4 regions of the Modestobacter sp. SYSU DS0511 genome follow, and region 3 is predicted to be linked to each of the others. Evidence: predicted binding sites of a transcription regulator. Region 3 holds the regulator's gene; each other region holds the start of a gene.
The links. Region 3 encodes LexA, which represses DNA repair genes until DNA is damaged. Its sites were predicted from a motif close to TCGAACANNTGTTCGA; they were not measured.

Region 1 (7,004 bases), on a different contig from region 3:
GGCTGCGCGCGCTGGTCCAGGTGGGCGGCGACGAGGTGCCGGACCGGGCCGCCGACTACGACACGGCGCTGGCCGCGGCCGAGCCGGCGCCGCGGCAGGAACGCGGCAACGACCACTGGCTGATGTACACCGGCGGCACCACCGGGCGCCCCAAGGGCGTCCTCTCCCGCCACTCGGGGCTGTACAACACCGTCTGCGCCAACGGGTTCCTGCTGCTGGGCGAGCCGTTCCCGCAGAGCCTGGACGAGCTGCGGGCCACCCTCGAGCGGCTCGGGCTCGACCGCGACGCGATGGTCTGCCTGCCCGCGCCGCCGCTGATGCACGCCACCGGCATGTACACCACCTTCGGTGCCCTGCTCGCCGGTGGCCGGGTGGTCTACCTGGCCTCGCGGTCCTACGACCCCGACGAGCTGGCCGCCACCGTCGAGCGCGAGCGGGTGGACACCGTCTCCATCGTCGGCGACGTGTTCGCCCGGCCGCTGGCCGAGGCGCTCGACCGGGCCGAGGCCGAGGGGCGCCCGTACGACCTGTCCAGCCTGCGCCGGATCATCAGCGTCGGCGTGACCTGGAGCGCCGACGTCAAGGAGCGGCTCCTGCACCACGCCGACATCGTGTGCCGCGACCTGGTCGCCTCCTCCGAGGGCGGCCCGTACGCGGTCATCGAGACCCGTCGGGGCGAGCCGACCGAGACCGCGCGCTTCCGGCTGGTCCCCGGCGCGCGGATCATCGACGAGCAGGGGCGCGACGTCGAACCCGGCTCCGGCCAGGTCGGCATGCTCGCCGCGCCCGTCGACGAGCACATCCGCTACCAGGGTGACGACGCCGCGACCGCGGCCACCTTCCGCGAGATCGGCGGGAAGCGCTGGGTGGTACCCGGCGACATGGCCAGCCTGGACGCCGACGGCACCGTGGTCTTCCACGGCCGCGGCAGCCGGGTGATCAACACCGGCGGGGAGAAGGTGTTCGCCGAGGAGGTCGAGCAGCTGCTGCTCACCCACCCGGCGGTCCGCGACGCGATGGTCGTGGGCGCACCCGACCAGCGCTGGGGCTCCCGGATCGTCGCCGTCGTCGCCCTGCACCCCGGCGCGGAGCTCACCGAGGCCGAGGCCCGCGCCTACGTCGGCGAGCGGCTGGCCGACCACAAGCGCCCGCGCGAGCTCGTCGTCGTCGACGAGTTGCGGCGCAGCCCGTCGGGCAAGGCAGACCTGCGGTGGGCCAGCTCCGTCGCCACCGGCACGGACACGCCCACCCCCTGATCCACCCCGACCCGAGGAGAGACCCATGAGCAACCCCATCACCGTCGACGGCATCGAGGGCGTCAAGAGCCTGGCCGGCAAGGACCTGGGCACCAGCGACTGGGTGGAGATCACCCAGGAGATGGTCAACACCTTCGCCGACGCCACCGGCGACCACCAGTGGATCCACGTCGACCCGGAGCGGGCGAAGAAGGAGAGCCCGTTCGGCGGGCCCATCGCGCACGGCTACCTGACCCTGTCGCTCACCCCGCAGTTCCTGCCCCAGCTGATGAACATCACCGGCTTCTCGATGGGCGTCAACTACGGCACCGAGAAGGTCCGTTTCCCCTCCCCGGTGCCGGTGGGCAGCAAGCTCCGCGCTCGCGCCGTCGTCGACCAGGTCACCGACGTCCCGGGTGGCGTGCAGATGCAGACCACGCTGACCTTCGAGGTCGAGGGCGGCACCAAGCCGGCCTGCGTCGCGACGATCGTCGTCCGGCAGTACGTGTGATCGTCGGGCCGCGCCGGTCACCGGCGCGGCCCCGACCCCTGCTTCCCCCGCCCCCGGGAGCCTCGCCTCGTCTGGGGGCGTCCGCAGACCGCCGGTGAACCGGACGCCCGCGACGTGTCGGGCCGGCCGCGCCCTGCGGTTGCCCCGCCGAGCTCTCCCGGCCGGGACCGCCGGCGTCAGTGCAGCAGGCCGCCGCCGTCGCACACGATGGTCTGCCCGGTGATCATCCGGGCGTCGGGGCCGGCCAGGAACGAGACCAGGCCGGCGAGGTCGTCGGGCTGCACCCGGCGGCGGATCGCCTGCTGGGCCATGGTCCGGTCGAAGTCGTCCTCGGAGTTGTACTGCTCGGTGCCGGGGGTGGCGACCTGCCCGGGCATGACCGCGTTGACGGTGACGCCGTGCTCGCCCAGCTCCCGGGCGAGCACCCGGGTCATGCCGAGCACCGCGCCCTTGCTGGCGACGTAGGCCAGCTGGCCCGGCCCGCCGGTGAAGAAGGTGCGGGAGGCGACGTTGACCACGCAGCCGCGGTCGCTGACGACCAACCACGGGTGCGCGGCCTGGGTGGCCAGCGCGTACCCGACCGCGTTGACGGTCAGGAAGCGCAGCAGCTCCTCCTTGGAGCTCTCGGTGTAGGGACGCCGCGGCGAGATCAGGCCGGCGTTGTTGACCAGCACGTCGATGCCGCCGTGCTGCCCGGTGATCGCGGTCATCGCCGCCTCGAGCTGGTCGGGCTCGGTGACGTCGCACTCGGTCCAGGCGGCGGTGAGGTCGGGGTCGTCCGGCGCCACCACGTCGAGCACCGCCACCGCGTGCCCGTCGGCCCGGAGGCGGGTCGCGATCGCCGCGCCCAGCCCGCGGGCGCCGCCGGTCACCACCGCCGTCGTCGTCGCTGTTCCCATGCCTCGGACGTTACCGGGGGCGGCGTGCTGGCGAACGTGGCCAGCCCGGTCAGCGGAAGGCCGGATTGGGCAGTTGACCTGGGGATTCGCCTGGCGGAGCGGCGCAACTCCCGATAGGATTCGTACACACGTTCGAACACGTCGGGAGGTCGCCGTGAGCGAGTTGCAGTCCGCTCTCGACGCGCTCGCAGCCGACGACCTGCACGCGTTCGGTGACGGTGAGCTGCTCGACCGGGTCGGCGAGCTGGTGCGGCTGCAGAACCGGGCGGCGGCGGAGCTGGCTCGCACGGTGCGGGCCTGCGAGCTCGCGCAGGCCGCGGAGCGTGACGGCCTGGCGTCGATGCGGTCGTGGCTGATCGGGCACCAGCGACTGTCCGCCGGCGAGGCCGGCCGGGTGGTGCGGGCCGGGCGGGCGCTGGAGCACTTCCCGGCGATGGCCGAGGGGTTCACGGACGGGTCGATCACCGGCGCGCAGGTCGACGTCGTGGCGAGCGCGGTGGGCGAGCCGGAGCGGGCGCAGGCCGCGGAGCAGGGGATCGACCTGGGCGCGTTCGACGACGCCTGGGCGCACGTGGCGCAGGACTCGCCCCATGCCTCGCTCGCGGTCGCGGTGCGGGCGTTCGAGGAAGCTCTGGATCCCGACGGTGCCGAGCCGGACCCCACCGAGGGGAGGCGGCTGTCGATCGCCAAGCACGCCGATGGTTCGGTGACCGGGCGATTCGACCTGGACGCCGTGGGTGGGGAGAAGGTGCAGGCGGCGCTGGAATCGATCGTGCAGGCCGACCGCCCGAAGGGTGATGAGCGGACCCGAGCGCAGCAGCAGGCGGATGCCCTCGTCCAGCTCTGCGACAACCAGCTCGCGGCGGGCTCGTTGCCGACGCTGCGCACCGTCAAGCCGCATGTGGTCGTCGGTGTGGACCTCGACGACCTGGCTGCCCCGGCGACTAGTGCGGGCGCCGCGCAGATGGGCTTCGGGGCGAGGATCTCCGCCGCCCGGGCCCGGTACCTGGCCTGCGACGGCAGCATCTCCCGGATCGTCATGGGCCCCGACGGGGTCCCGCTGGACCTGGGCCGTGACCACCGGGTCGTGACACCGGGGCTGCGGCGGGCGGTCGAGCGGCGGGACAAGCACTGCGTGTTCGCCGGCTGCGGTGCGCCCACCTGGTGGTGCGACGTCCACCACCTGATCCACTGGCTCCACGGCGGCGAGACGTCACTGACCAACTCCGCGCTGCTGTGCGAGCGCCACCACACGAAGGTCCACCACGGCTTCCGGGTGCAACGACAACCCGACGGGCGATGGCGCACCTGGCGCCCCGACGGCACCGAGATCCTCATCGGACCGCTCCTCGAGTAGCGGAGGACCTGCGCCCGAACTCCTGTCACCGTGGCGTTGACCCTGTTCCCGGGCATGGTCGTCTCACGGGCGCGCGGCGGACAGCTCCGGCGGCGTTCGCCTAACGACGTGTCCCCTGGGTGGGATGCTCGGCCGCGTGCCCGAGCCTGCTGAGCTGCGGCGGCGGGTCCTCGCCGCCTGGACCGACTCCCCGGCTCGCTTCCGGGAGGACGCCAACGCCGAGGAGGACCTGGTTCGCGGCGGCTACCGGGACCGCCTGCTGGTCGAGCTCGCGCAGAACGCCGCCGACGCCGCGGCCCGAGCCGGCGCCCCCGGCCGGCTGCGGCTGACCCTCAGCAGCAACACCGCGGGCAACACGCTCATCGCGGCCAACACCGGCGCCCCGCTGGACGACGCCGGTGTCCAGGCGCTGGCCACCCTCCGCGCCTCCGCCAAGCGCGACGGCGCGGGCGTGGGCCGGTTCGGTGTCGGCTTCGCCGCGGTGCTCGCGGTCAGCGACGAGCCCGCTGTCCTCTCGACCGACCGGTCAGTGCGGTTCAGCGCCGCCGCGACCCGGGAGGCGGTCGCCGCCGTTCCCGAGCTCGCCGCCGAGCTGGACCGCCGCGCCGGCGCCGTCCCGGTGCTCCGACTGCCGTTCGACGTGACGGGCGTGGTGCCCGACGGCTTCGCCACCGCCGTCGTCCTGCCGCTGCGCCCCGGCGCAGCCCACGCCGTCCGCGCCGCGCTGCGCGACCTCGACGCGACCCTGCTGCTCGGCCTCTCCGCGCTCGCCGAGATCGAGGTGGTGCTGGACGGCGTCGTCCGCACGCTCGGCCGATCCGGCGACGGCGACCGGGTCGTGCTCAGCGACGACGGGGTCCGCGCCACCTGGGCCGTGGTCTCGCGCACCGGCGAGCTGCCCGCCGAGCTCTTCGCCGACCGCCCGGTGGAGGAGCGCGACCGCCGCGGTTACACCGTCACCTGTGCCGTGCCGCTGGACGACGACGGCGCCCCGGCCCCGCTGGCCGGCCGCCAGGTGCTGCACGCGCCGACCCCCAGCGACGAGCCGCTGTCGCTGCCCGCCCGGTTGACCGCGCCGTTCCCGCTCGACCCCGACCGCCGGCACGTCGCCCCCGGCCCGCTCACCGACGCCCTGGTCGCGGTGCTCGCCGACGCCTACACCGACCTGATCACCGAGCTCCTGCCTGACCCGGTGCTGCTGCAGCTGGTGCCCAAGGCAACGCTCGCCGCCACCGAGCTGGACGCCGCGCTCTGCCGGGCGGTGCTCGACCGGCTCACCCACACCGCGTGGCTGCCGGCCGCTGACCCCGAGGAGCCCCCGCTGCGGACCGGCCGGGCGGTCGCCCTCGACGACGGGACGCCGGAGCGGGTCGCGGCGCTGACCGGCGTGCTGCCCGGCCTGCTGCCGGCCGGCTGGTCGCGGCGCGCCGACGGGCCGGTGCTCGCCGCGCTGGGCGTCCGCCGCGCCGGGCTGGCCGAGGTGGTCGAGGCCGTCCGCGGCGTGCAGCGGCCGGGGGAGTGGTGGGCCGCGCTCTACACCGCGCTGGCCGATGCCGACCGGGGCGAGCTGGCCGCGCTGCCGGTCCCGCTCGCCGACGGCCGCACCGCGCAGTCACCGGCCGGGGTGCTGCTGCCCGATCCTGCGCTGCCCACCGCGCGGCTCGCGCCGCTGGGGCTGCGCATCGCCGACCCCGCCGCGACCACCGGCCGGGCGGCGCAGGTGCTGGAACGGCTCGGCGCCCGGCCGGCCACCGCGGCCGCCGTCCTCGCCGACCCGGCGGTCGCTGCCGCGGTGCAGGCGTCGCTGGACCGCGTCGACGACGGGGAGGACGTCGAGCCGCTGGCCGAGGCGGTGCTCACCCTGGTGGCCGCCGCCGGCCCGGACCCGCACCCGGAGCTGGCCGAGCTCGCGCTGCCCGACGACGACGGCGGCTGGGCGCCGGCCGGGGAGCTGGTGCTGCCCGGCTCGCCGCTGGCCGGCGTCCTCGAACGCGGTGCGCTGGGCACCCTGGACCGGGGGTTCGCCCGCCGGCACGACCGGGCGGCGCTGGTCGCCGTCGGCGTGCTCGACGGGTTCGCCACCGTCCGCGCCGAGCACCCCGACGACCTCGACGTCGACCGCGCCGAGGAGTGGGCCGACGCGGTGCTCGACCGGCTGCCCGCCGACGCCCCGCCGCCGGACTGGCCGCCGCTGACCGCCGTCCGGGACCTGGAGCTGGTGCGTGACTGGCCCCGTGCGCTGCCGCTGCTGGCCGCGCTCCCGGCCGACGCCCGGGCCGACGTCCAGCTGGGCGGCGCCGTCGTTCCCGGCTACCTGCGCTGGTGGCTGCGGACGTCGCCGGTGCTCGACGGCCAGCGACCCGACCGGCTGCGGCACCCCGCGAGCGCAGAGTTGCAGGGACTGTACGAACCTGCGCCCGAGCTGCCCGCCGACGTGCTGGCGCTGCTCGGCCCCCCGGCCACCGTGGCCGCCCTGCTGGCCGACACCGACGACGCGCTGGACCTGCTCGACCGGCTCGGCGACCCCCGGCGCACCGTCGTCCCGGCGGTGCTGCGCACGGTGTACGCGCAGCTCGCAGCCGCGCTGGACGGCATGGACGTCGACCCGCCGGACCGGGCCCGGGTGGGGCCGCGACAGGTCAGCGAGGATGCCGTCGTCCTCGATGCCCCGTGGTTACAGCCACTGGTCGAACGTGACCTCGTGCCCGCGGGCGGAGCGCCCGAGGCCGTCGCCGACCTGCTCGACCTGCCGCTGGCCTCGGAGCTGGCCGGGCGGGCGCGGGTGACCAGTCGCCCGGTCCGCACGCTCCCGTGGCACGACGTCCCCGGCGCCGGGCTGGCCGCCGCCCGGCTCGGGGTGGCCGAGCTGAGCGGGCAGGTGGCGGTGCACGCCGAGGTCGCCGTCACCGGCGGGCGCACCGTGCCCTGGTGGCCCGGTGAACCCGACGCGGTCGACGGCACCCCGGCGGCGTTCGGCCGGGCGCTGGCCTGGCGCGCCGGGG
Region 2 (7,004 bases), on a different contig from region 3:
CCCCCAGGGCCCGGCGCACCTCGTCGGCCTCGGCCAGCGAGCAGCCGGTCATCCCCGCGACGACCATCAGCACCTGCTCGTGGAAGACCACCACCCCGGCGGTCTGCTCCAGCGCCGGCTTGAGCGCGGGGTGCAGGTACTCCGGGTCGCGCCAGCCGTTCCGGGCCAGCAGGAACGGGGTGACCATGTCGCTCTTGACCGGGCCGGGCCGGAACAGCGAGATGTCGACGATGAGGTCCTCGAAGGTGGCGGGTGCGAACTTGCCGACCAGCTCGCGCTGCCCGGGGGACTCGATCTGGAACATCCCCAGCGTCCGGGTGCTGCGGATCAGCTCGAAGGTGGCCGGGTCGTCGCGCGGAACGGCGTCGATGTCGACCTGCTGCCCGTCGACCCGGGCCACCTCGTCCATCGCGTGGGCGATCGCCGACTGCATCCGGATGCCCAGCAGGTCCAGCTTGAGCAGCCCGAGCTCCTCGACGTCGTCCTTGTCGAACTGGCTCATCGGGTAGCCCAGGTAGCTGCTCTCCACCGGGGTGCGGTCCAGCAGCGTGGCGTCGGACAGCAGCACCCCGCACGGGTGCAGGGCGATGTGCCGGGGCAGCCCGTCGAGCCGGGCGACCAGGTCGAAGAGCAGGTCGAGGTCACCGGAGCCGCCCGACCGCTGGGAGCCCAGCCGGCTGGCCCGCAGCTCTGGCAGGTCGCGCAGCGCCGCGTGCACCTGGTCGGCCCGGATGTGCGGGAACGCCTTGGCCACCGCGTCGATCTCGGCCGGGGGCAGCCCGAGGGCTGCCCCGACGTCGCGGATGGCGTGCCGCACCCGGTAGGTGTCCATCATCGAGATGCAGCTGACCCGGTCGGCGCCGAAGCGCTCGATCACCGCGTCGTAGACCTCCATCCGCCGGGCGGACTCCACGTCGATGTCGATGTCCGGGAGCTGGTGGCGCAGCGGGGAGAGGAAGCGCTCCATCAGCAGGCCGTAGCGGATCGGGTCGACGTCGGAGATGCCCAGCAGGTAGGTGACCAGGCTGCCCGCGCCCGAGCCCCGGGCCGCCGCCCGCACCCGCAGGCCCTTGATCAGGGCGACCACGTCGGCGACGGTGAGGAAGTAGGAGGGGTAGCCGAGGGAGTCGATCACCGCCAGCTCGTCGGCCAGCCGCTCGCGCACCGCAGCGGTGGGGGTCATCGCCCGCCGGCCGAAGCCCGCCTCGCAGCGGGCCCGCAGCACCTGAGAGGGGCCCATCCCCCGCTCGGCGGCGGTGGTGACCACGTCGAGCTCGGGGTAGCGGACGCTGCCGATGCCCAGGTCTGCGCGGACGTCCACGGCGCACTGCTCGGCGACCCGGGCCGTGGTCTCCAGCAGCCGCAGCGCCGCATCGCGGTCGGCCCCGGCCAGCTCGGCGGCGAGCTCGGCCATCTCCTTGCCCGACTTCAGGTAGCCCTCGGCGGTCCGCCGGTCGACGTGCCGCTGCCCCAGCGGCACCAGCCGGCGGGCAGCGTCGAGGACGTCGGCGGTGGGGGCGTCGAGCGCGTCGACGTAGCGCACCGCGTTGGTGAGCACCGCGGGCACGCCGGTCTCGGCGGCCAGCCGCAGCATCGCCTGGGCGCGCGCCCGGTCGCCCCGGCCGCGGTGGTGCACGACCTCGAGCACCAGCCCGCCGCTCCCCTCCCCGCCGTCGAGGACCGCGCGCCAGGCGGCCAGCCGGGCGCGGGCGAGGTCGGCGTTGCCGGCGGCCAGGGCCCGGCCCACCGACGAGTCGGGTCCGAGCACCGCCAGCAGCCCCGCAGCGTGCTCCCCGGCCAGGGCCAGCGAGCTGACCGGCGCGCCGCGGGTGCCGCCCAGGTGGGTGGCGCTGGTCAGCCGGCACAGCGAGCGCCAGCCGGCGCCGTCGCGGGCCAGGAAGGTGACCCGGGGCAGCCGGGGATCGACGCTGGCTCCGCCGCGGGCCGGCGACCGGCGGCCCGCGGGGTGCTGCGCGCGGTGCAGCTCCGCCGAGCGGATCCGCCCGGCCTCCCCCGGCTCGCCGCCGGCGACCGGGTCGACGGCGAGGTCGACCCCGAACAGCGGCCGGATGCCGGCCGACCGGCAGGCCAGCGCGAACTTGACCGCGCCGTAGAGGCCGTCGCGGTCGGTCAGCGCGAGCGCCCCCATGCCGTGCTCGGCGGCCCGGGCCACCAGGTCGGCCGGGTGGTTGGCGCCGTGGCGCATCGAGTACCCGGAGGCGACGTGCAGGTGGACGAAGGGGTCGCTCACGAGACGGGGCCGGAGCCGGGACGACCCGGGCCGCGCCGGCGCGAGCCGGGGTCGACCGCGCGCAGGTGGGTGGGCGGCGTCGGTGCCGGGCGGCTGATTGTGGTCTCGACGACGGTGAGGAACGTGCCGACGTCCCGGACGAGGTCGTCGGCCTCCCGTTCGGTGACCGCGTGTGACAGCCCCGCCTCGGCGGCGGCGCGCTTGGCCGCGCCGGCGGCGAAGAACGCCGCCCACTCCCCCAGCTCGGGGGCGACCTGACCGATCAGCACCCAGGCGCTGCGCGGGCGGCGCCGCCCGGCCTCGGGCTGGGTGCGGGCGGCCAGCACGGCCGCCGCGGCCCGCAGGGCGGCCAGGTGGGCGGTCGCGTACCGCCAGGCCGCATCGGGGCTGCTGGCGGCCTCGGCCAGCCCGCGATGGGCCTGGCCGAGCAGCTGGGCGGCGGCGGCCGGCAGCGGCGGGAGCAACGGGAGCTGCCCGTCGGCGACGGCCGGGAGGGCCCGAGCGGCGCCCATCAGTCGTGCACCCGGACGAGCAGCCACTGGTTGTCCGCCGGCTCCCAGGACAGGTCGAACACCCCGGCGAAGCTCATCCGGGATCGGCCGGCCCGGACCGCCTCCACCCGCCACACCTGGCGGGTGGCCACCAGCTCCGCCGACGCGCCCCCCTGCCCGGCGCCGGTCTGCCACCAGGGGGAGGTCTCCACCCAGGAGTCGAGCAGCTCCCCCACCACGTAGCGGGTCGAGCCGCGCCAGAACTGCGCCGGCCCCTCGGCTCCCCGCTCGACCTGGACCTCTTCACCGACGCGGCCACCGGCCCCGACGAGCACCCGGCTCATGACAGACTCCCGCCTCTCGCCCCCACCGGCCCCGCACCCGCCCGGCGGGGAAGCGCCCCGGAGGGCGCCGGACAGGGTGTGCGACCAGTGTTCGAACAGATGTTCGAACACCGATGAGTAGACCGGACCCGTCGAGGGGCGTCAAGCCGGAGCGGGCGTGTCCCGTCCGTGTCGTTACAGCGGCCGAACCCGAGTGGCGCACCCGATCCACCGGCCTACGCGGGCAGCCACCGCCGGCTGATCACCGATGGCGCACGTCCCGGCCGGCGGTGGGAGGATCGCCGACATGACCGCAGCGGAGGAGACCCCGCACCACCCCCGGGTCGCCGAGGTCGTGCGAGTGCTGCGCGCCGCCGGCGCCCCGGGCGAGGTCCGCCTGCTGCCCGACAGCGCCCGAACGGCCGCGGCCGCCGCCGCCGCGCTCGACGTCCCGGTCGGCGCGATCGCCAACAGCCTCGTGTTCGAGGCCGGTGGGCACCCGGTGCTGGTGCTGACCAGCGGGGCGCACCGGGTCGACGAGGCGCTGGTGGCCGAACTGCTCGGCGTGCCGTCGCTCGCCCGGGCCACCCCGGCGTTCGTCCGCGAGCACACCGGCCAGGCCATCGGCGGGGTCGCCCCGGTCGGGCACCCGGCGCCGATCGGCACCCTGGTCGACGTCGAGCTCGCCCGGCACCCCACGGTGTGGGCCGCGGCCGGCCACCCGCACGCCGTCTTCCCCACCACCTACGACGAGCTGCTGCAGCTCACCGCCGGCACGGCCGCCGAGGTCGGCCCCGGGCCCGCGGTCCCCCAGGAGGACCTCCGATGACCGGCACCACCCCCGCCACCCGGGTCACCGAGCTCCCGGCCGGCTGGCTGCGCGAGCACATGCACGAGGCGCTGGCCGTCTACGGCGCGGCGATGGGCTACGGCGAGTCCGTCGTCGCCGGCCGCTACGGCTACGCCGTCCAGCACACCGAGCGCCCGGGGTTCCGCGCCGTCGGCGCGTTCGCCGAGGGCGCCGACGGCGCCGAGCGGCTGGTCGGCTTCGGCTACGGCTACCTGGTCGCGCCGGGCCAGTGGTGGCACGACCAGGTGCGCAACGCGCTGGACCGGCGCACCGCCAAGCAGTGGCTGCCCGGCGCCTTCGAGGTGTGCGAGCTGCACGTGCTGCCCGAACACCAGAGCCGGGGCATCGGCCGCCAGCTGCTGCACGCACTGGTGGCCGACCTGCCCCACCCGGCTGCGCTGCTGAGCACCCCGGACACCGACACCAAGGCCTTCCGGCTGTACCACGCCGACGGCTTCGTCGACCTGGCCCGCGGCTACCACTTCCCCGGCGACTCCCGGCCCTTCGCCATCCTCGGCGCCCGCCTCCCGCTCACCCCGGCCGGCCGGAGGGCCTGATCAGCACCGACAGCGCCGTCGACGCCGTCGTCATCGGCTCGGGGCACAACGGTCTGGTCGCCGCCTGCCACCTGGCCCGCGCCGGCCTCCGCGTGGAGGTGGTGGAGCGCGACGAGGTGCTCGGCGGCGCGGTCTCCACCGTCGAGCGCTGGCCCGGGGTGCGGGTCGACCGCGGGTCCAGCGCGCACGTGATCATCCGGCACAGCGGCGTGGTCGAGGAGTTGGAGCTCGAGCGCTTCGGGCTGCGCTACGTCGACTGCGACCCATGGGGCTTCGCCCCCGCCCCGGTGCCCGGCGACCCGGGTCCCGACGGCCGCCCGCTGGTGTTCTCCGTCGACCTGGACGCCACCTGCGCCTCGATCGCGGCGGCCTGCGGGGACGCCGACGCCGACGCCTACCGCCGGTTCGTCGAGGTCTGGGGCCCGCGCAGCGCAGCCGTCGTGAAGGCGTTCGGCGACCGGCCGGCGATGAGCCGGCTGGTCCGGCACCTGTGGCCGGTCGGCGCACCGCGGCGCGGCCAGCCGCGCACCCCGGGCGCGGAGATCGCCACCGACTTCCTCGGCTCCGGCGACGCGCTGCTGGACCGGTGGTTCACCAGCGAGCGGCTCAAGGCGGCGCTGGCCTGGTTCGGCGCCCAGTCCGGGCCCCCGATGTCCGAGCCGGGCACGGCGGCCATGGTCGCGTGGGTCGCGCTGCTGCACGACGTCCCGCCCGGGCACCCGGTGGGCGGCTCCGGCGGGCTCACCGAGGCGCTGGCCGCACGGCTGGCCGCCGACGGCGGGCGGATCACCCTCGGCGACGGCGCGGCCCGGCTGCTGGCCGACGACGGCCGGGTGACCGGCGTGCAGACCGCGTCCGGTCGGCGGATCCGGGCCGACACCGTCGTCGCCGCCTGCCACGTGCTGGCCACCAAGGCCCTCGCCGGGGACGACGCACCGCCGGCGCTGGCCGCCGCCGAGCCGCCGGTGGGCAACGGCTTCGGCCTGGTCCTGCGCGCGCAGACCGACGCCCTCCCCCGCTACCCCGGCGCGGGCGACGAGGCGCTACAGGGACTGCAGCTGCTGTGCACCGACCGGGCCCAGCTGGCCCGCGCGCACGGCGACTGGCTGGCCGGCGAGCTCCCCCGGGAGCCGGTGCCGCTGGCGATGTCCTTCTCCGCGAGCGACCCGACGCTGGCCCCGCCCGGCCAGCACGTGGTGACCATCTGGGGGCAGTGGTACCCCTACGAGCTCGCCGACGGGTCGGACTGGGAGGAGATCGCCGACCGGGCCGCCCAGCAGCTCATCGCCGCGGTCGACCGGTACGCCCCGGGGTTCGCCGACTCGGTACAGCGGCTGTACGTGCAGACCCCGTTGAAGCTGGAGCAGGAACTGTCCCTGCTCCGTGGCAACGTCATGCACGTGGAGATGGGCCTCGCCAGCATGTTCGGCTTCCGGCCGACCCCCGCGCTCTCCGGGCACCGGGTGCCGGGCCTGGCCGGGCTCTACCTCGCCGGGGCCTCCACCCACCCCGGCGGCGGGGTCTCCGGGAACTCCGGGCGCACCGCCGCCCGGGTGGTGCTCGCCGACCGGCGGCCGGCCGCCCGGCTGCGCACCCTCGCCACGGCTCGCCTGCGGGGTGCGCGGCGGTGACCGGCACGGCCACCCGCACGCCCCCGGCCGCCGACCGGGCGCCGGTGCCCTGGCTGCCCTGGGCGCTGGCGGTCGGCGTGGTCGCCACCGCGATCGCCTACCCGCTCACCGACGGCGACGCCCGGAACGCGGTCAGCTGGACGATCGTGCTGCTCGGCACGGGGGTGTCGATCACCTCGGCCACGGTGAGCCGGGGCTGGCGCACCGGGCTGGGCGTACTGGTCCTCGTCGGCGCCGTCGCGGTGCTGTTCGAGGCGCTCGGGCTGGCCACCGGCTTCCCCTACGGCGAGTACGCCTACAGCGACGTCCTGGGGCCCACCCTGCTCGGGGTGCCGTTCCTGGTGCCGCTGGCCTGGCTGATGATGGCCTGGCCGAGCTGGGTGCTGGCCGCGTGGCTGACCCGCCGGCTCGGCCGTCCCCGGGTCGCCCGGGTGCTGGTGGCCGCCTACGTCTTCGCCGCCTGGGACGTCGTGCTCGACCCGCAGCTGGTGCAGGCCGGCTACTGGCGCTGGGCCCACCCCGAGCCCGGCCTGCCCGGGATCCACACCGTGCCGCTGACCAACCTGGCCGGCTGGCTGCTGGCCGGGCTGGTGCTGATGACCCTGCTGGACCTGCTGGTCACCCGCACCGCGCGGCCCCGCCGCACCGGCGACGCCGCGCCGCTGCTGGTGCTGGCCTGGATGACCCTGGGCGGGGCGCTGGCGCACGCGGGGTGGCTCGGCCTGCCCGGCTCCGCGCTGTGGGGCGTCCTGCTGGCCCTGCCGGTGCTCGCCGCCGTCGCCGTGCAGGCCCGCCGGTGAGCCGGCTCGTCCGGGCCTGCGCCGGCCTCTCGGTGCTCGGCGCCGTGCACGCCGCGGTCAACACCCGGCTGCTGCGCCGCCCGCCGGCGGTCCCCCCGCCG
Region 3 (7,004 bases):
CTCCAGCGGCACACCGTGCTGCAACGCGATCGAGATGCCGATCGAGAAGGCGTCCATCACCCCGGCCAGGGTCGAGCCCTGCTTGCCGAGCTTCAGGAAGACCTCGCCGAGGCTGCCGTCCTCGTACATGCCGGCGGTCATGTAGCCCTCGGCGCCGGCGACGCTGAACGACGTCGTCATGCTGGTCCGCTTCTTGGGCAGCCGCTTGCGCACCGGGTGCGCCAGCGCAGCGGTGGCGGCGGGCGCCGTCTCCTCGACCGCGGCCTCGGCCTTGGTGCCGTCGTTCTTGCCCTTGCCACCGGACAGCGGCTGGCCGACCTTGCAGTTGTCGCGGTAGATGGCCAGCGCCTTGATGCCCATCTTCCAGCCCTGGAAGTAGATGTCCGCGACGTCCTCGACGGTCGCCGACTCCGGCATGTTGACCGTCTTGCTGATCGCGCCGGAGATGAACGGCTGGACCGCAGCCATCATCCGGACGTGGCCCATCGGGGAGATGGCGCGCTCGCCCATGGCGCAGTCGAAGACCTCGTAGTGCTCCGGGCGCAGGCTCGGGGCGTCGACGACGTGGCCGTGCTCGGCGATGTACTCGACGATCGCCTCGACCTGCTCCTCCTGGTAGCCCAGGCTCTTCAGCGCCCGCGGCACCGTCTGGTTGACGATCTGCATGGAGCCGCCGCCGACCAGCTTCTTGAACTTGACCAGCGAGAAGTCCGGCTCGATGCCGGTCGTGTCGCAGTCCATCATGAAGCCGATGGTGCCGGTGGGCGCCAGCACCGAGGCCTGCGCGTTGCGCCAGCCGTTCTCGGCACCGATGGCCAGGCAGTCCTGCCACTGCTGGGTGGCGGCCTTGAGCACGTCGGCGTCGTCGGCACCGACCGGGCGGATCGCGTCGTTCGCCGCGGCGTGCTTGCGCATGACCCGGGCGTGGGCGTCGGCGTTGCGGGCGAAGCCGTCGTAGGCGCCGACGACGCCGGCCAGCTCCGCCGAGCGGCGGTAGGCGGTGCCGGTCATCAGCGAGGTGATCGCCGCGGCCAGGGTCTGCCCGCCCCGCGAGTCGTAGGCGTGGCCGGTGGCCATCAGCATCGCGCCCAGGTTGGCGTAGCCGATGCCCAGCTGCCGGTAGGCCCGGGTGGTCTCCCCGATCGGGTCGGTCGGGAAGTCGGCGAAGCAGATCGAGATGTCCATCGCGGTGATGATCAGCTCGACGGCCTTGACGAAGTTCTTCGAGTCGAACGTGCCGTCGTCCTTGAGGAACTTCATGAGGTTCAGCGACGCCAGGTTGCACGAGCTGTTGTCCAGGCTCATGTACTCCGAGCAGGGGTTGGACGCGTTGATCCGCCCGGTCTCGGGGTTGGTGTGCCAGTCGTTGATCGTGTCGTCGTACTGGATGCCCGGGTCGGCGCACTCCCAGGCGGCCTGGGTGACCTTGCCGAACAGCTCGCGGGCGTCGACGGTCTCGATCACCGAGCCGTCGGAGCGGGCCCGCAGGCCGAACTCGGTGCCCTCCTCGACCGCGCGCATGAACTCGTCGTTGACCCGGACCGAGTTGTTGGCGTTCTGGTACTGGACGCTGGTGATGTCCTTGCCGCCGAGGTCCATGTCGTACCCGGCGTCGCGCAGCGCGCGGATCTTGTCCTCCTCGCGCGCCTTGGTCTCGATGAACTCCTCGATGTCGGGGTGGTCGATGTCGAGGACGACCATCTTCGCCGCGCGGCGGGTGGCGCCACCGGACTTGATGGTGCCCGCCGAGGCGTCGGCACCGCGCATGAAGGAGACCGGGCCGGAGGCGGTGCCACCGGAGGAGAGCAGCTCCTTGGAGGAGCGGATCCGGGAGAGGTTCAGGCCGGCACCGGAGCCGCCCTTGAAGATCAGCCCCTCCTCGCGGTACCAGTTCAGGATCGAGTCCATCGTGTCGTCGACCGCGAGGATGAAGCAGGCGCTGACCTGCTGCGGCGAGGCGGTGCCGACGTTGAACCAGACGGGCGAGTTGAAGCTGAAGACCTGGTGAAGCAGCATCCAGGTGAGCTCGTGCTCGAAGATCTCGGCGTCGCCCTCGGAGGCGAAGTAGTCGTGCTCGCGGCCGGCTGCACCGTAGGTGAGCACGACGCGGTCGATCAGCTGGCGGAGGCTCGTCTCGCGCTGGGGGCTGCCGACCGCGCCACGGAAGTACTTGGTGGTGACGATGTTGGTGGCGTTGATGCTCCACTCGGCCGGGAACTCGACGCCGCGCTGCTCGAAGTTGATCGAGCCGTCCCGCCAGTTGGTCATGACGACGTCGCGGCGCTCCCAGACCACCTCGTCGTAGGGGTGCACACCGGCAGTGGTGAAGACGCGCTTGACCTTCAGGCCCTTGCCCCGGGTGGGCGCCTTCGGGCTGCGGCGGGTCCGGGTGGTGGCGAGGCGGTCGGCTGTCTCGGTCATCGTGCGAGGGCTCCCTGGTGTTCGTGCTCTGGCGTCGAGCTGAGCGGCGGTGCGGGCGGAGCGGCTGGGGAAGCCGGCGGGTGCCGGAGCCGGGTGGTGCGGTGCGGTCTCCTCGTCGAGACCTGTGTAGTCAGGGGGTGTGACAGTTCGGGGCGGCGTCCTCAGGACCCGCCGGCCGCGCCTGGCGGCCCGTCCTCGGCGGCAGGTGCCCCACCGGCTCGGGCGCGCACAGCGGCCCGCAGCTCGGCGATCTCCTTCTCGAAGTCGGCAGCGGAGCTGAAGCTCCGGTAGACGCTGGCGAAGCGGAGGTAGGCGACCTCGTCCAGGTCGCGCAGCGGGCCCAGGATCGCCAAGCCGACCTCGTGGCTGGGGATCTCGGCACACCCGGTGGCGCGGACGGCGTCCTCGACCTGCTGGGCCAGCAACGCGAGCTGGTGCTCGTCGACCGGGCGGCCCTGGCAGGCGCGGCGGACACCGGCGACCACCTTCGCGCGGGTGAACGGCTCGCTCACGCCGCTGCGCTTCACGACGGCGAGGACCGCCTCCTCGACGGTGGTGAACCGCCGCCCGCAGCCGGGGCACGAACGCCGCCGCCGGGTGGTCGCGCCCTCGTCGGTCTCGCGCGAGTCGATGACGCGGCTGTCGGGGTTGTGGCAGAAGGGGCAACGCACTGCCGGTCCACCTCCTCCCGAGGTGTCGCGACCGGGATCACCGCGGTGCTGTGACACCGTGGGACACCGGCCCGTGGACCGCTCCTGTGGACTGCTCCGGGGACATCCGGTGGATGGCCCGGGGAGAACGTGTGGAGCGGCTGTGGACGACTTACATCCGTGTAAGCACTAGATGTTGTGGTGGAACCGTACGGCCACCCCTACAGGTGTGCAAGCCCTGTCGTGCGTGTCGTGTTCCGCAGCTGACCCGCCCGCCGCTCGCGCACCCATCCGTCACAGCCCGGGCCCGCGGCGACGGGCCCACTGCACCCCATCAGGGCAGCTCGAGCACCTGACCGGGCTGCAGCACGACGTCCTGGAGGTCGTTTCGATCGAGGATCGCGTCGACCACCGCCCGCCGGTCCTCGTCGGGCGCCAGGTCACCGGCGATCGACCAGAGCGTGTCGCCCGGCTGGACCACCACCGTGCCGGCGCCGGCCAGCCGCAGCGCGGGCTCCCCGTCGGCGACCACCGCGAGCGTGCCCACCGCCACCCCCAGGCCGATCGCCACCGACAGCGCCGCCACCGCGCGCCGGCCACGGCGGGTGAGTCGCAGCGGCAGCTCCGCCCACTCGCCGGCCGACGGACACGGAGCGGCGGCCCGGGGCGGGCCGCAGTCGCCACCGCGGACGGGCCGCGCGACCGCGACCCCCGGCGAGGACATCGGCCGCCCACCAGGACGCACCGGCGGGCGGCGGGCCGGGCGGGCCTCAACCCGCCCGGCGGACCCCGTCCGGGCGGTCGGCGCCGGCGAGACCAGCCGGAGCGGCGGGCGGAGCGGGGCGACGGTGGCGTCCGGGTACTCGGCGATGACCATCGGTGCACTCCTCACAGCAGGCACCCGGGGGTGCGATCTCGAACGCCTGTTCGATTCGAACGTCTGTGCGATGTCTACCGCACGGCACCGACAGGAGTGCGCCGACACGGCGGGTGTTCGAACACCTGTTTGAAGACCCGCCGCCGAACCGCTACCGTGCGCAGGGAGACCACGACGGCGTCCCACCCCGCCCCGGCAGGCGGGATGCCACCGGGCAGCTGCGCGCGCAGCCGGACGAGGAGGACACATGGCGGTCGACGGCCGGACGGCGGACGAGCGCAAGGGGTCGAGCCGCCGGAGGCGCCCGGCCGGGCAGGCGGCGGAGCCCACAGCGGACACCGGCGGCGCGGCCGTGCGCGAGTTCCCCGACCGCGGCGAGGCCGGCGACGGGCTCACCCAGCGCCAGCGCCGGGTGCTGGAGGTCATCCGCGACTCCATCGAACGCCGTGGCTACCCGCCCTCGGTCCGCGAGATCGGCGAGGCCGTCGGCCTCTCCTCCGCCTCCTCGGTCGCCCACCAGCTCTCGGTGCTCCAGCGCAAGGGCTGGCTGCGCCGCGACCCCAACCGGCCGCGCGCACTGGACGTCCGGTTGCCGGGCGAGCACGGCGTGACCGCCGGCGCCGACGCCTCGGCGGATGCGCTCGCCGCCGCCGGTGCGGCCAGTGGCGTCGACGAGGCGGGCGCCTCGGCACCCACCTACGTGCCCCTGGTGGGCCGCATCGCCGCCGGTGGCCCGGTCCTGGCGGAGCAGGCCGTCGAAGACGTCTTCCCGCTGCCGCGCGAACTGGTCGGTGAGGGCACGCTGTTCATGCTCAAGGTCACCGGTGACTCGATGGTCGAGGCCGCGATCTGCGACGGCGACTGGGTGGTGGTCCGCCAGCAGCCCACCGCCGAGAACGGCGAGATCGTCGCGGCGATGATCGACGGCGAGGCGACCGTGAAGACCTACAAGCGCCGCGACGGGCACGTGTGGCTGCTGCCGCACAACCCGGCCTACGCGCCGATCCCCGGCGACGACGCCACCGTCCTCGGCCGGGTCGTGACGGTGCTGCGCCGGGTCTGACGCCGGTGTCGGCCGCCGGCCGGGTCACTCCCGCCGGCGGCCGGTCACTCCCGCCGGCGGCCGGTCACTCCCGCCGGCGGCGGCGGAACTTCCCGCCGATCCAGACGGACACGGTGGCCACCCCGGCCGCGATGATGCCGGCCGTCACCGGGGCGACGCCGGGGGCCGCGGTCACCAGCTCCCCCGTCGGTCCGGCACCGGGAGCCGGATCGATCGAGGTGCTCGTAGCCTGCTCAGCCGACACCGGGACCAGGGTCACCGGCGCCGGCAGCCCCTCGCTGGTGACCAGCAGGTCGCGGTTGTTCGCCGCGAAGGTGATCGCCTCACCCTGCGGTGAGTCGGGGAGCGCGATCCGGACCGGCGCGCCGGACAGCGCGCCGGGCACGTCGGAACCGGTCAGCGTCCAGACGTAGGCGTCGGTGTAGGTGCGCAGGGCGATGCGCTGCCCGTCCGCCGACACCGCGCCCCCGGTCACCAGCAGCTGCCCCGCGCGGCCGACCGGCCCGCCCGGCGTACCGGTCAGGGTGAAGCCCAGCCCGACCACCCGGGTCATCGGCACCGTGGCCCCGTCGGCCAGCGGCGCATCCGGGCGGTACACGCCGGAGGCGCCGAGCACCTCCTTGGTCACCAGGTACGGCGTGCCGTCAGGCGCCAGCAGCAGCGCCTCGGCGTCGTGCGCCCCGTCCGGGTAGGTGAGCCGGGTGAGCGTGGTGCCGCCGTCAGGGCGCAGCCCGATCAGCGCGACGGTCTCCCGGGCGGCGTTGTTGTCCCCGATGTCGGCCAGCCAGACCGTGCCGTCCGCGGCCAGGGCGAGGTCCTCGGGGTCGTACGGGTCGACGCTCCCCGACCGCACCTCCGCGACGGCGCAGGAGGTGTCGAGGACGTAGACCTCCGCCCGGTCACCACCATCGTTCATCGCCAGGAGCGTCTCCCCGGCGCTGGCCAGGCCGGAGATCTCCGGCAGCCGCGGGTCGGTGATGGTGCAGCGCGTGCTCGGCGCGGCTTCCTCGGCGAGCGCCGCCGATGGCGGCAGAACCGCGAGCCAGACCGCTGCGGGCAGGGCGAGGAGCGCCCCGTCCGCCAGGCAACGGCGGCCGGCGCGGCTACGCGTGCGGCCGGCCCACTCTGGCACGGACCCAGCGTGACACCACGACTGCGTCGAGTGCATGAACCACGCCCAAGAGCACGATGCCGACGGCCGCTCCCACCACCGCATCGGTGACCCAGTGGAAGTTCAGCGCCACCATGGCCACTCCGGTGGCCACCGGCCCCAGCACGCTGAGCAGCCAGGCCGCCCGCTGCAGCCGGGGGTTCAGGCCGTACTGGACCACCTGCCAGCGGGCCACGCCCCACATCAGCACGGCGTTCGCCACGTGCCCGGACGGGAAGCTCTCCCCGCCCCGGTGGAAGTACGAGCCCGGGTAGGCCGGGGCGGTGCGGCCGGTGCCCCACTTGAAGGCGTAGACCGCTGCCGTCAGCAGCGCGAGGGCCAGCAGCACGCGCACCAGCGGGGCCACCGTGCGCTGCCGCCAGAAGAGCCAGCCGACCAGACCGAACAGGACCAGCAGGATGGTGACCCGTCCGCCGGCCTGGGTGAACGCCCACACCGGCCAGTAGGCGGCGGAGTCGCGCAGCCCCCAGGAGCCGACCTGCTCGGAGACCGCCACGTCGAGCCGTTCCAGCCGGCCACCGGCGAGGAGGTCCACGGTGATGGCGGCCGCGACGAGTGCGGAGACCAGCGCCAGCCACCACGGGGGCCGGCCGATGCCGACCACCCGCGGGGCTCGGGACGCGGGGTCACCGGCGGCGCTGCCGCTCACGCGCACCGCTCCGCTCGCCACGACGTCACGGTACCGGCACCGTGACCTCTCCGTGACCCGCTCGGGACAGCACTGCGCGGCGCGACCGGACGAGGTCGCGCCGCGCAGTGGTCGGGCCGGCCACCGGCCCCGGCCGGCGAGTCCGCCGCCCGGGCACCCGGGCGGACGGCGCC
Region 4 (7,004 bases), on a different contig from region 3:
CAACCGGAGCTGACCATGTCGACCGCACACCTCCCATCGCCGACCGTCCGGCCGTGGGACGGGGCGGACGACTCCCGGGTCGACGTGTCGGCGCTGGACGCTGACCTGCGCCGGCGCGTCGACGGCGAGGTCCGGTTCGACGCCGGCACCCGCGCTGCCTACTCGACCGACGCGTCCAACTACCGGGTCCCGCCGCTGGGCGTGGTCGAACCGCGCACGGTCGACGCCGCCGTCGAGGCCGCGGCGGTCTGCCGGGAACACGGCGTCCCGTTGCTGTCCCGGGGCGGCGGCACCAGCCTGTCCGGGCAGACGACGAACGCCGCCGTCGTCCTGGACTGGAGCCGGTACTGCCACCGGCTGGAGTCCCTCGACATCGACGGACGCCGGTGCGTGGTGGAGCCCGGCCTGGGGCTGACCCTGCGCGCCGGTGAGCTCGACGACCTCCGGGTCGGCTGACCGCCGGACCCGAGACCGGACGCGCGACGAGCGCGCTCCGGACCAGCAGGAACGACAGACGGGAGGACGAGATGAAGACGCAGGAGTTCGTGTCCGCGGTGCAGCAGTCGGCCCGGATCCCCGATCACGAGCACGCCGAGCAGGCCGTCCGGGCCACCCTGACCGTGCTCGGGCAGCGGTTGTCGACCGAGGCGAAGGACCTGGCCGCCCAGCTGCCGCCCGAGCTCGCCTCGGCGATGCCCACCGACGGGTCGGTCGAGCGCTTCGGCCTGACCGAGTTCTACGGCCGTGTCGCCGAACTCGAGGGGCAGGGCTGCACCCCGGAGCAGGCGCGGCAGCACGCGCGTGCGGTCACCGCCGGGCTCCGCGAGGCGGTGGGCGCCGAGTACCTGCACGTGCTCGACCAGCTCCCCGACGACTACGGCGACCTCACGCACACCGAGAACGCGCACCACTGACGGCCTGCCGCCCCTCCGGGTCGCCGTGGCGACCCGGAGGGGCGGAACTCAGACCAGCCGACGCGCGGTGTTGTAGCCCCACATGTCGATGCTGGCGACGCGGACCACGTCACCGGCGCTGGGGGCGTGGACCATCAGCCCGTCGCCCAGGTAGATGCCCACGTGCCCGACGGGGGAGTAGTAGAAGACCAGGTCACCGGGCTGCAGGTGCGCCCGGTCGACGTGCACGCCCATCGTGGACTGCATCCGCGACGAGTGCGGCAGGTCGACGCCGGCCGCCCGGAAGGCGAACTGGGTCAGGCCCGAGCAGTCGTAGACGTTCGGACCGGCCCCGGCCCACACGTAGGCCTTGCCGAGCTGGGCCATCGCGGTGTCGATGACCACCTGGGCGGCGGAGGTCGGTGCGGCCGCGGCCGCGACCGGCGCGGCGATCGGAGCCGGGGCCGGGGCCGGCGGGGCGGCGCCCCCGGCGTTGGCCTGGGCGGCGAGCGGGGTGAGCACCACGCCGGCGCCGGTGAGCAACGCGATCAGCGCGCCCTTGGCCGCCGAGCGGGTGGAACGACGAGCAGAGGTGGTGCGCAGGGCCGTCATGGAACGACGAGTTCTCCTTGTTCTCCTCAACCGCCTACCGAGTTAGCTGACGGGTTCGGGCGGGGAACTCGCCCGGCACGGCCACACGTGCGTGCGGCCGAGCTTCACCCCAGAACTGCGGTGGGTCCCCGGTCCGGGCGACGGCTGCAGCATGCGCGGCCGACGTCCGGTTCGGCGGTGCCGTCCGGGTGTCACCAGGTGCGGTGACGGTCGGACCCGGTCGGCCGCGACGACGCTAGGTGGCGATCTGGTGGTCCGCAGCCGCCGTCGTCGGCCGGATCCGGACGGTCTCCGACTGCGACTCGCCGTCGTGACCGTGGCAAACGTGAAGCTGTCCCCGGCGTGTCTCGGGACGTTGCGAACTGATGAATGGACGGCGCGTGACGACGCTTCGTGTTCACGACCTAACCAGCTGGCGAACGGCCCGACCCTTGGGAGATGGCTCGGTCGTGAGCGGTCGGGCCGCTGCCGTCAAGGGGGTTGTCTGACCTGTGGACAGGCGTTTGACCTGCTGGTTCGGGTGGTGGTGAGGCGCCGATCGCAGTAGTATTCGAACGTACGTTCGAATGACGGGGAGGTGTCCGTGAGCGACTCGATGACGCTGGACCCCCTTGCGCCGAACGTGGTCGCGGAGCTGTCCCCGGATGACCTGGAGGGGCTGTTCGGGTCGCCGTTGCAGTCGGCGTTGGACGCGCTGGCGGCCGAGGACCTGCACGCGTTCGGCGATGGTGAGCTGCTGGACAGGGTGGGCGAGCTGGTGCGGCTGCAGAACCGGGTGGCGGCGGAGCTGGCCCGCACGGTGCGGCATGCCGAGCTCGCGCAGGCCGTCGAGCGCGACGGGTTGGCGTCGATGCGGTCGTGGCTGATCGGGCACCGGTGGTTGTCGGCGGGCGAGGCGTCGCGGGTGGTGCGGGCCGGCCGGGTGTTGGAGCACCTGCCGGCGCTGGCTGCGGGGTTCGCTGCCGGGGAGGTCACCGCCGCGCAGGTCGACGTCGTGGCGAGCGCGGTGGGGGAACCGGAGCGGGCGCGTGCTCAGGAGCAGGGGATCGACCTGGGCGCGTTCGACACCGCGTGGGCGGATGTGGCTCGGGAGGCGCCGCACGCCTCGCTCGGGGTGGCGGTGCGGGCGTTCATCGAGGCGCTGGACCCCGACGGGCCCGAGCCTGACCCCACGGAGGGGCGGCGGCTGTCGATGGCCAAGCACGCTGACGGCAGCGTCACCGGCCGGTTCGACCTGGACGCGGTGGGTGGGGAGAAGCTGCAGGCGGCGATCGAGTCGATCGTGCAGGCCAACCGGCCCAAGGGCGACACCCGCACCCGCGCGCAGCAGCAGGCTGATGCGTTCGTGCAGCTCTGCGACAACCAGCTCGCCTCCGGTGGCCTGCCGACGCTGCGGACGGTGAAGCCGCACGTGGTGCTGCAGCTGGACCTGGACGATGCAGTCGATCCGGCCACTGGCCCCGGCGCCGCGCAGACCGGGTTCGGTGCCAGCATCTCCGCCGCCCGTGCCCGCTGGCTGGCCTGCGACGGGAGCATCTCCCGGATCGTGATGGGCCCCGACGGCACCCCGCTGGACCTGGGGCGGAACCACCGGGTCGTCACCCCCGGACTCCGCAAGGCGGTGGAACGGCGGGACAAGGGGTGTGTGTTCACCGGCTGCGGTGCCCCGACCTGGTGGTGCGATGTGCACCACCTGATCCACTGGCTGCACGGCGGCGAGACGTCGTTGACCAACTCCGCTCTGCTGTGCGAACGGCATCACACGAAGGTCCACCACGGCTTCCGGGTCGAGCGGCAACCCGACGGCCGGTGGCGCACCTTCCGGCCCGACGGCACCGAGATCCTCATCGGCCCACTGCTCACCTGACCTGCTCGCCACCGACATCCGACCGCGGTCACTCGCGGCCGTGCTGCTTCCCGTGGGAGTGGCATGCCTCGGTGGCGGCCGGGCTCGGCGCTCGATCGAGCAGAGAGTGGCGCACGAGGTACCCGAGGTCTGAATGGGCGCTTCCTGACAGTTTTCCCGCTTCTCTTGGTCGAGTCGCTGACGGTGAACGGGCTTTTCCGCCGCTTAGTTTCGAAAAGGAACGTCCATAGACAAACGGGGAGCACGACATGACCGACGCACCGGCGCCGGAAAAGGCCCAGGCCACGGGCAAGAAGCCGCTGTACAAGCGCGCCTGGTTCATCGTCCTGGCGGTGATCGTGGTCATCGCGATCGGCGCCAACATGGGAGGTGACAAGGAGACCGGGGACGCCACGGCCAGCGCTGACACGTCATCGGGCGCAGCGGCTCCGGTCGACGACGCTGCTGCGGCGGACGTCGAGGAGCCTGTCGCCGAGGAGGCCGCCGTCGAGGAGTCGGGCAACCCCGGCATCGGCGAGCCAGCTGCCGACGGCAAGTTCAACTTCGTGGTCAATGGCGTCGACTGCAGCACGACCGAGATCGGCAACGAGTACCTGAACACCACGGCGCAGGGCCAGTTCTGCATCGTCGACGTCGCCATCACCAACATCGGCGACAAGGCGCAGAGCTTCTTCGGCGACAACGCCAAGCTCTTCAACGCCCAGGGCCAGGAGTTCTCCGCCGACAGCGAGGCTGCCATCTACCTGGATGACTCCTCGTCGCTGTACGAGGAGATCAACCCGGGCAACAGCCTGACGAGCAAGGTCGTGTTCGATGTCCCGGCCGGCACGGTTCCGACCGCCATCGAGCTGCACGACTCCGCCTTCTCCGGCGGGGTGACTGTCGACCTGCAGTGACCTGATCGACGGAGCCACCGAGTTCCGACGTACGACGACAGCGCCGCCGAGGATCGCTCCTCGGCGGCGCTGTCGTGTCTCGGGTGCTGCGGGTCAGACGATCTGCTCGCCGATCCCGAACTGCAGCGAGCCGTCGGGGCCGGCGGCGGCGTCGAGCGTCTTGTCGTCGAGCAGCTCCGCGGCGCGGGGGTCCAGGAACACCCGGGCCCCGGACGCGTCGAGCACCGCGTCGTCCTCGGCGGGCACGGCGGCCAGGCTCAGCTCCAGGTTGGCGCCGGTCGGGTCGTTGGCGATCCGCAGCCCGCCGGACTCGGGCACCTCGGACTGGCCGAGGATGCCCTTGATCGCCGTGGCGGCGCCGTTGGTGAGGGTCAGCATCGTGCGGGGTCCTCTCGGTTGCAGGGGGCCCGGCCCGCCGGACGTCGATGGCCGGCGGACAAGGCGGTCGACCTGAGACGGTTCGCCTCGCACCCCCAACCTCCCCGTCGCCCGGGGCGGGGTCAACCCTCGTCACGCACCCGCAAAGAAGCCCGCGCCCCCTGCACCCACCGCACCTGCCGCGCCCACCGCCCCCACCGCGTCGGTCGCGGTGATCGGCTGGCCGCTGCCCGCGCGCGTCACCCGACCCGCCCGCACCGCGTGCGCCAGCCCCGCCTCCAGCGCCGGCATCAGCACCGGGTGCAACCGCCGGTGCCCGAACACCGCCAGCGTCTGCGCCACCAGCTGCTCGTGCGTCAACCCACCGCTCGACCGCAGCAGCGCCACCATCGCGTTCCCGATCTCCTCCGGCGGCACGTGCTCCAGCGGCCGGTCACCCGCCGAGCCCTGCCGGCGGAACCCCACCCACGACGCCGGGTCGACGCCCTCCGGCCAGAGCCACTCCGCCGCCGGGTCGGGCAGCAGCGCCAGCAGCTCCGCCATCCGCGCATCGGTCAGCCGCGGCACCTCGAAGGCCCGCGCCGCCCGCCGGGCCAGCCGCTCCCGGTGCACCGGCCCCTCCGCGGCGATCCCGTCGACCAGCAGCTCCCGCACCAGCCGCGCGATCGCCGGGTCGACCAGCCGGCGCAGGTCCCGCGGCTCACCCACCGGCCCCGGCGTCCACGGCACGAACGGCTCCTCCCCGGGCAGCCGCACCGGCGGCACCAGCGGGCGCGCCGGCACCCGACGCGGCGCGTCGACATGCCCCGGCCCCGATGCCGGGGCCGGCGCGTCACCTCGAGCACGCGCGGGCTGCAGTGGCGAGGGCAACGCGGCCGGCGGCCGCGCCGCCCGCACCGCGTCCGCCAGCCGGTCGAGCACGGCCTCCCGGTCGGTCAGCCACTCCGGCAGCCACACCCGCTCCACCGCCCAGCCGCGCGCGGTCAGCGCCCGCACCGGCAGCTCCAGGCGATCGCCCAGCGTCGCCGCGTCGTCCGGCCCGTCGAGCAGCACCGCCACCCGCGGCCGCCCGGGCTCGCCGGCCGGGGCCAGCGCCACGTCGACGCGGAACCCGGACAGCCCGACGTCCGTCCGCACCGCCAGCCCGCGGTCCCGGAGCGCCGCCGCCACGTCGTCGCGGTGCGCGTCCGGCACCGGTGCTGGCGCACCGTCCCGGGGCGCCGCCGCGGCACCGTCGGTGACGACGTCCAGCAACGCGCGCAGCTCCCGCACACCACGTTGCGCGGTGCGCGCCGGCACCAGCGCCGCCGGCGGGAACGACGCGAACACCAGCAGCTGGCGGCGGGCCCGGGTGACGGCGGCGCGCAGCCGCCGTTCCCCACCGGTCCGGTTGAGCGGCCCGAGGTCCAGCGACAGGTCACCACGCTCGTCCAGCGAGGCACCGAGGGACAGCAGCACGACGTCCCACTCCCCGCCGCGCACCGACCCCACCTCGCCCACCCGGAGCTGACCGGAGGAGAGCGCCGCGTCGATCCGGGGATCGGGCGCCGCGTGCAGCAGCTCCTCGACCAGCCGGCGCTGCCCGGAGCGCAGGGTCAGGACGGCGAGCGACGGCACCGCACCGGGGGAGTCGGCGAACCGCCGCGCCACCTCCGCCACCACCGCCGTCGCCTCCGCCTGGTTCGTGCCGGCAGACGGCCCGGTCAGGGTGAACCGGCCGTCCACCGCCACCAGCGCGAGCGCCGGCCCCGGCGCGGCCGCGGGGAAGGTGCGCACCCGGTGCGCCGCGTTCGGGACCGCGAACAGCAGCTCGCTCTCGCTGCGGTGGTGCCAGGCCAGCTCACGACGGGGCACGCCGGCGCGCAGGCAGGCGGCCAGCAGCCCGTCGTCGTCCCCGGCCGGCTGGTCGCCGACCACCACCGCGGCGGTGGCCCGCCCCAGCGAACCCAGCGCGTCGGCCACCGGGAGCCGGCCGGCGTCGGCCAGCACGACCAGGTCGAAGGAGCCCGGCTCGGGCGGCAGCAGCCGGGCCACCTCGTCGGGGGTGGCGAGCACGCAGCTGCCCGGGGTGGCGGTGGCCAGCACCCGCCCGGCGGCGGTGGCCCGGGTGGCCGCGGACGCCGCGAGGAACCGGCGCACCGCCGTCTCGTGCGCGCGGGCGTCGGCGGCCGTCAGCCCGGCGGCCGCGGCCCGTTCGGTGACCGACGCCTCGGCCAGCCCGCGGTCGAAGGCGGCGACCGCCTGCTCGGCCGGGACCGCCCCGGAGACCAGCGCGTCCCGCATCCCGGTGAGCCCGGCGGCATCCAGCAGGTGCACCGCGCGCAGCAGGTCCAGCCGGTGCGCCAGCGACGGCAGGCC

Region 1: the regulator LexA is predicted to act here: its motif matches at 2,766-2,781, upstream of ACI783_RS05800 (DUF222 domain-containing protein).
Region 2: the regulator LexA is predicted to act here: its motif matches at 3,178-3,193, upstream of ACI783_RS01660 (DUF6504 family protein).
Region 4: the regulator LexA is predicted to act here: its motif matches at 2,056-2,071, upstream of ACI783_RS16925 (DUF222 domain-containing protein).

The regions. Positions count from the first base shown of each region.
Region 1 covers NZ_JBJGZY010000008.1:6,950-13,953, forward strand. Annotated here, with positions in the region: gene ACI783_RS05785 (AMP-binding protein) at 1-1,256, shown strand, start outside; gene ACI783_RS05790 (MaoC family dehydratase) at 1,282-1,746, shown strand; gene ACI783_RS05795 (SDR family NAD(P)-dependent oxidoreductase) at 1,923-2,645, opposite strand; gene ACI783_RS05800 (DUF222 domain-containing protein) at 2,800-4,002, shown strand; gene ACI783_RS05805 (sacsin N-terminal ATP-binding-like domain-containing protein) at 4,139-7,004, shown strand, end outside.
Region 2 covers NZ_JBJGZY010000002.1:88,801-95,804, forward strand. Annotated here, with positions in the region: gene ACI783_RS01650 (DNA polymerase III subunit alpha) at 1-2,251, opposite strand, end outside; gene ACI783_RS01655 (SAV_6107 family HEPN domain-containing protein) at 2,248-2,763, opposite strand; gene ACI783_RS01660 (DUF6504 family protein) at 2,763-3,086, opposite strand; gene ACI783_RS01665 (YbaK/EbsC family protein) at 3,373-3,894, shown strand; gene ACI783_RS01670 (GNAT family N-acetyltransferase) at 3,891-4,472, shown strand; gene ACI783_RS01675 (phytoene desaturase family protein) at 4,505-6,103, shown strand; gene ACI783_RS01680 (carotenoid biosynthesis protein) at 6,100-6,903, shown strand; gene ACI783_RS01685 (glycosyltransferase) at 6,900-7,004, shown strand, end outside.
Region 3 covers NZ_JBJGZY010000038.1:15,022-22,025, reverse strand. Annotated here, with positions in the region: gene ACI783_RS16420 (vitamin B12-dependent ribonucleotide reductase) at 1-2,421, opposite strand, end outside; gene nrdR (transcriptional regulator NrdR) at 2,583-3,092, opposite strand; gene ACI783_RS16410 (LysM peptidoglycan-binding domain-containing protein) at 3,406-3,948, opposite strand; gene lexA (transcriptional repressor LexA) at 4,196-5,011, shown strand; gene ACI783_RS16400 (hypothetical protein) at 5,076-6,143, opposite strand; gene ACI783_RS16395 (phosphatase PAP2 family protein) at 6,115-6,852, opposite strand.
Region 4 covers NZ_JBJGZY010000041.1:21,773-28,776, reverse strand. Annotated here, with positions in the region: gene ACI783_RS16945 (thiamine pyrophosphate-requiring protein) at 1-13, shown strand, start outside; gene ACI783_RS16940 (FAD-binding oxidoreductase) at 16-456, shown strand; gene ACI783_RS16935 (DUF2267 domain-containing protein) at 528-914, shown strand; gene ACI783_RS16930 (C40 family peptidase) at 963-1,505, opposite strand; cyclic di-AMP (ydaO/yuaA leader) riboswitch at 1,523-1,667, opposite strand; gene ACI783_RS16925 (DUF222 domain-containing protein) at 2,089-3,372, shown strand; gene ACI783_RS16920 (DUF4352 domain-containing protein) at 3,621-4,268, shown strand; gene ACI783_RS16915 (Fe-S cluster assembly protein HesB) at 4,362-4,646, opposite strand; gene ACI783_RS16910 (DUF4011 domain-containing protein) at 4,779-7,004, opposite strand, start outside.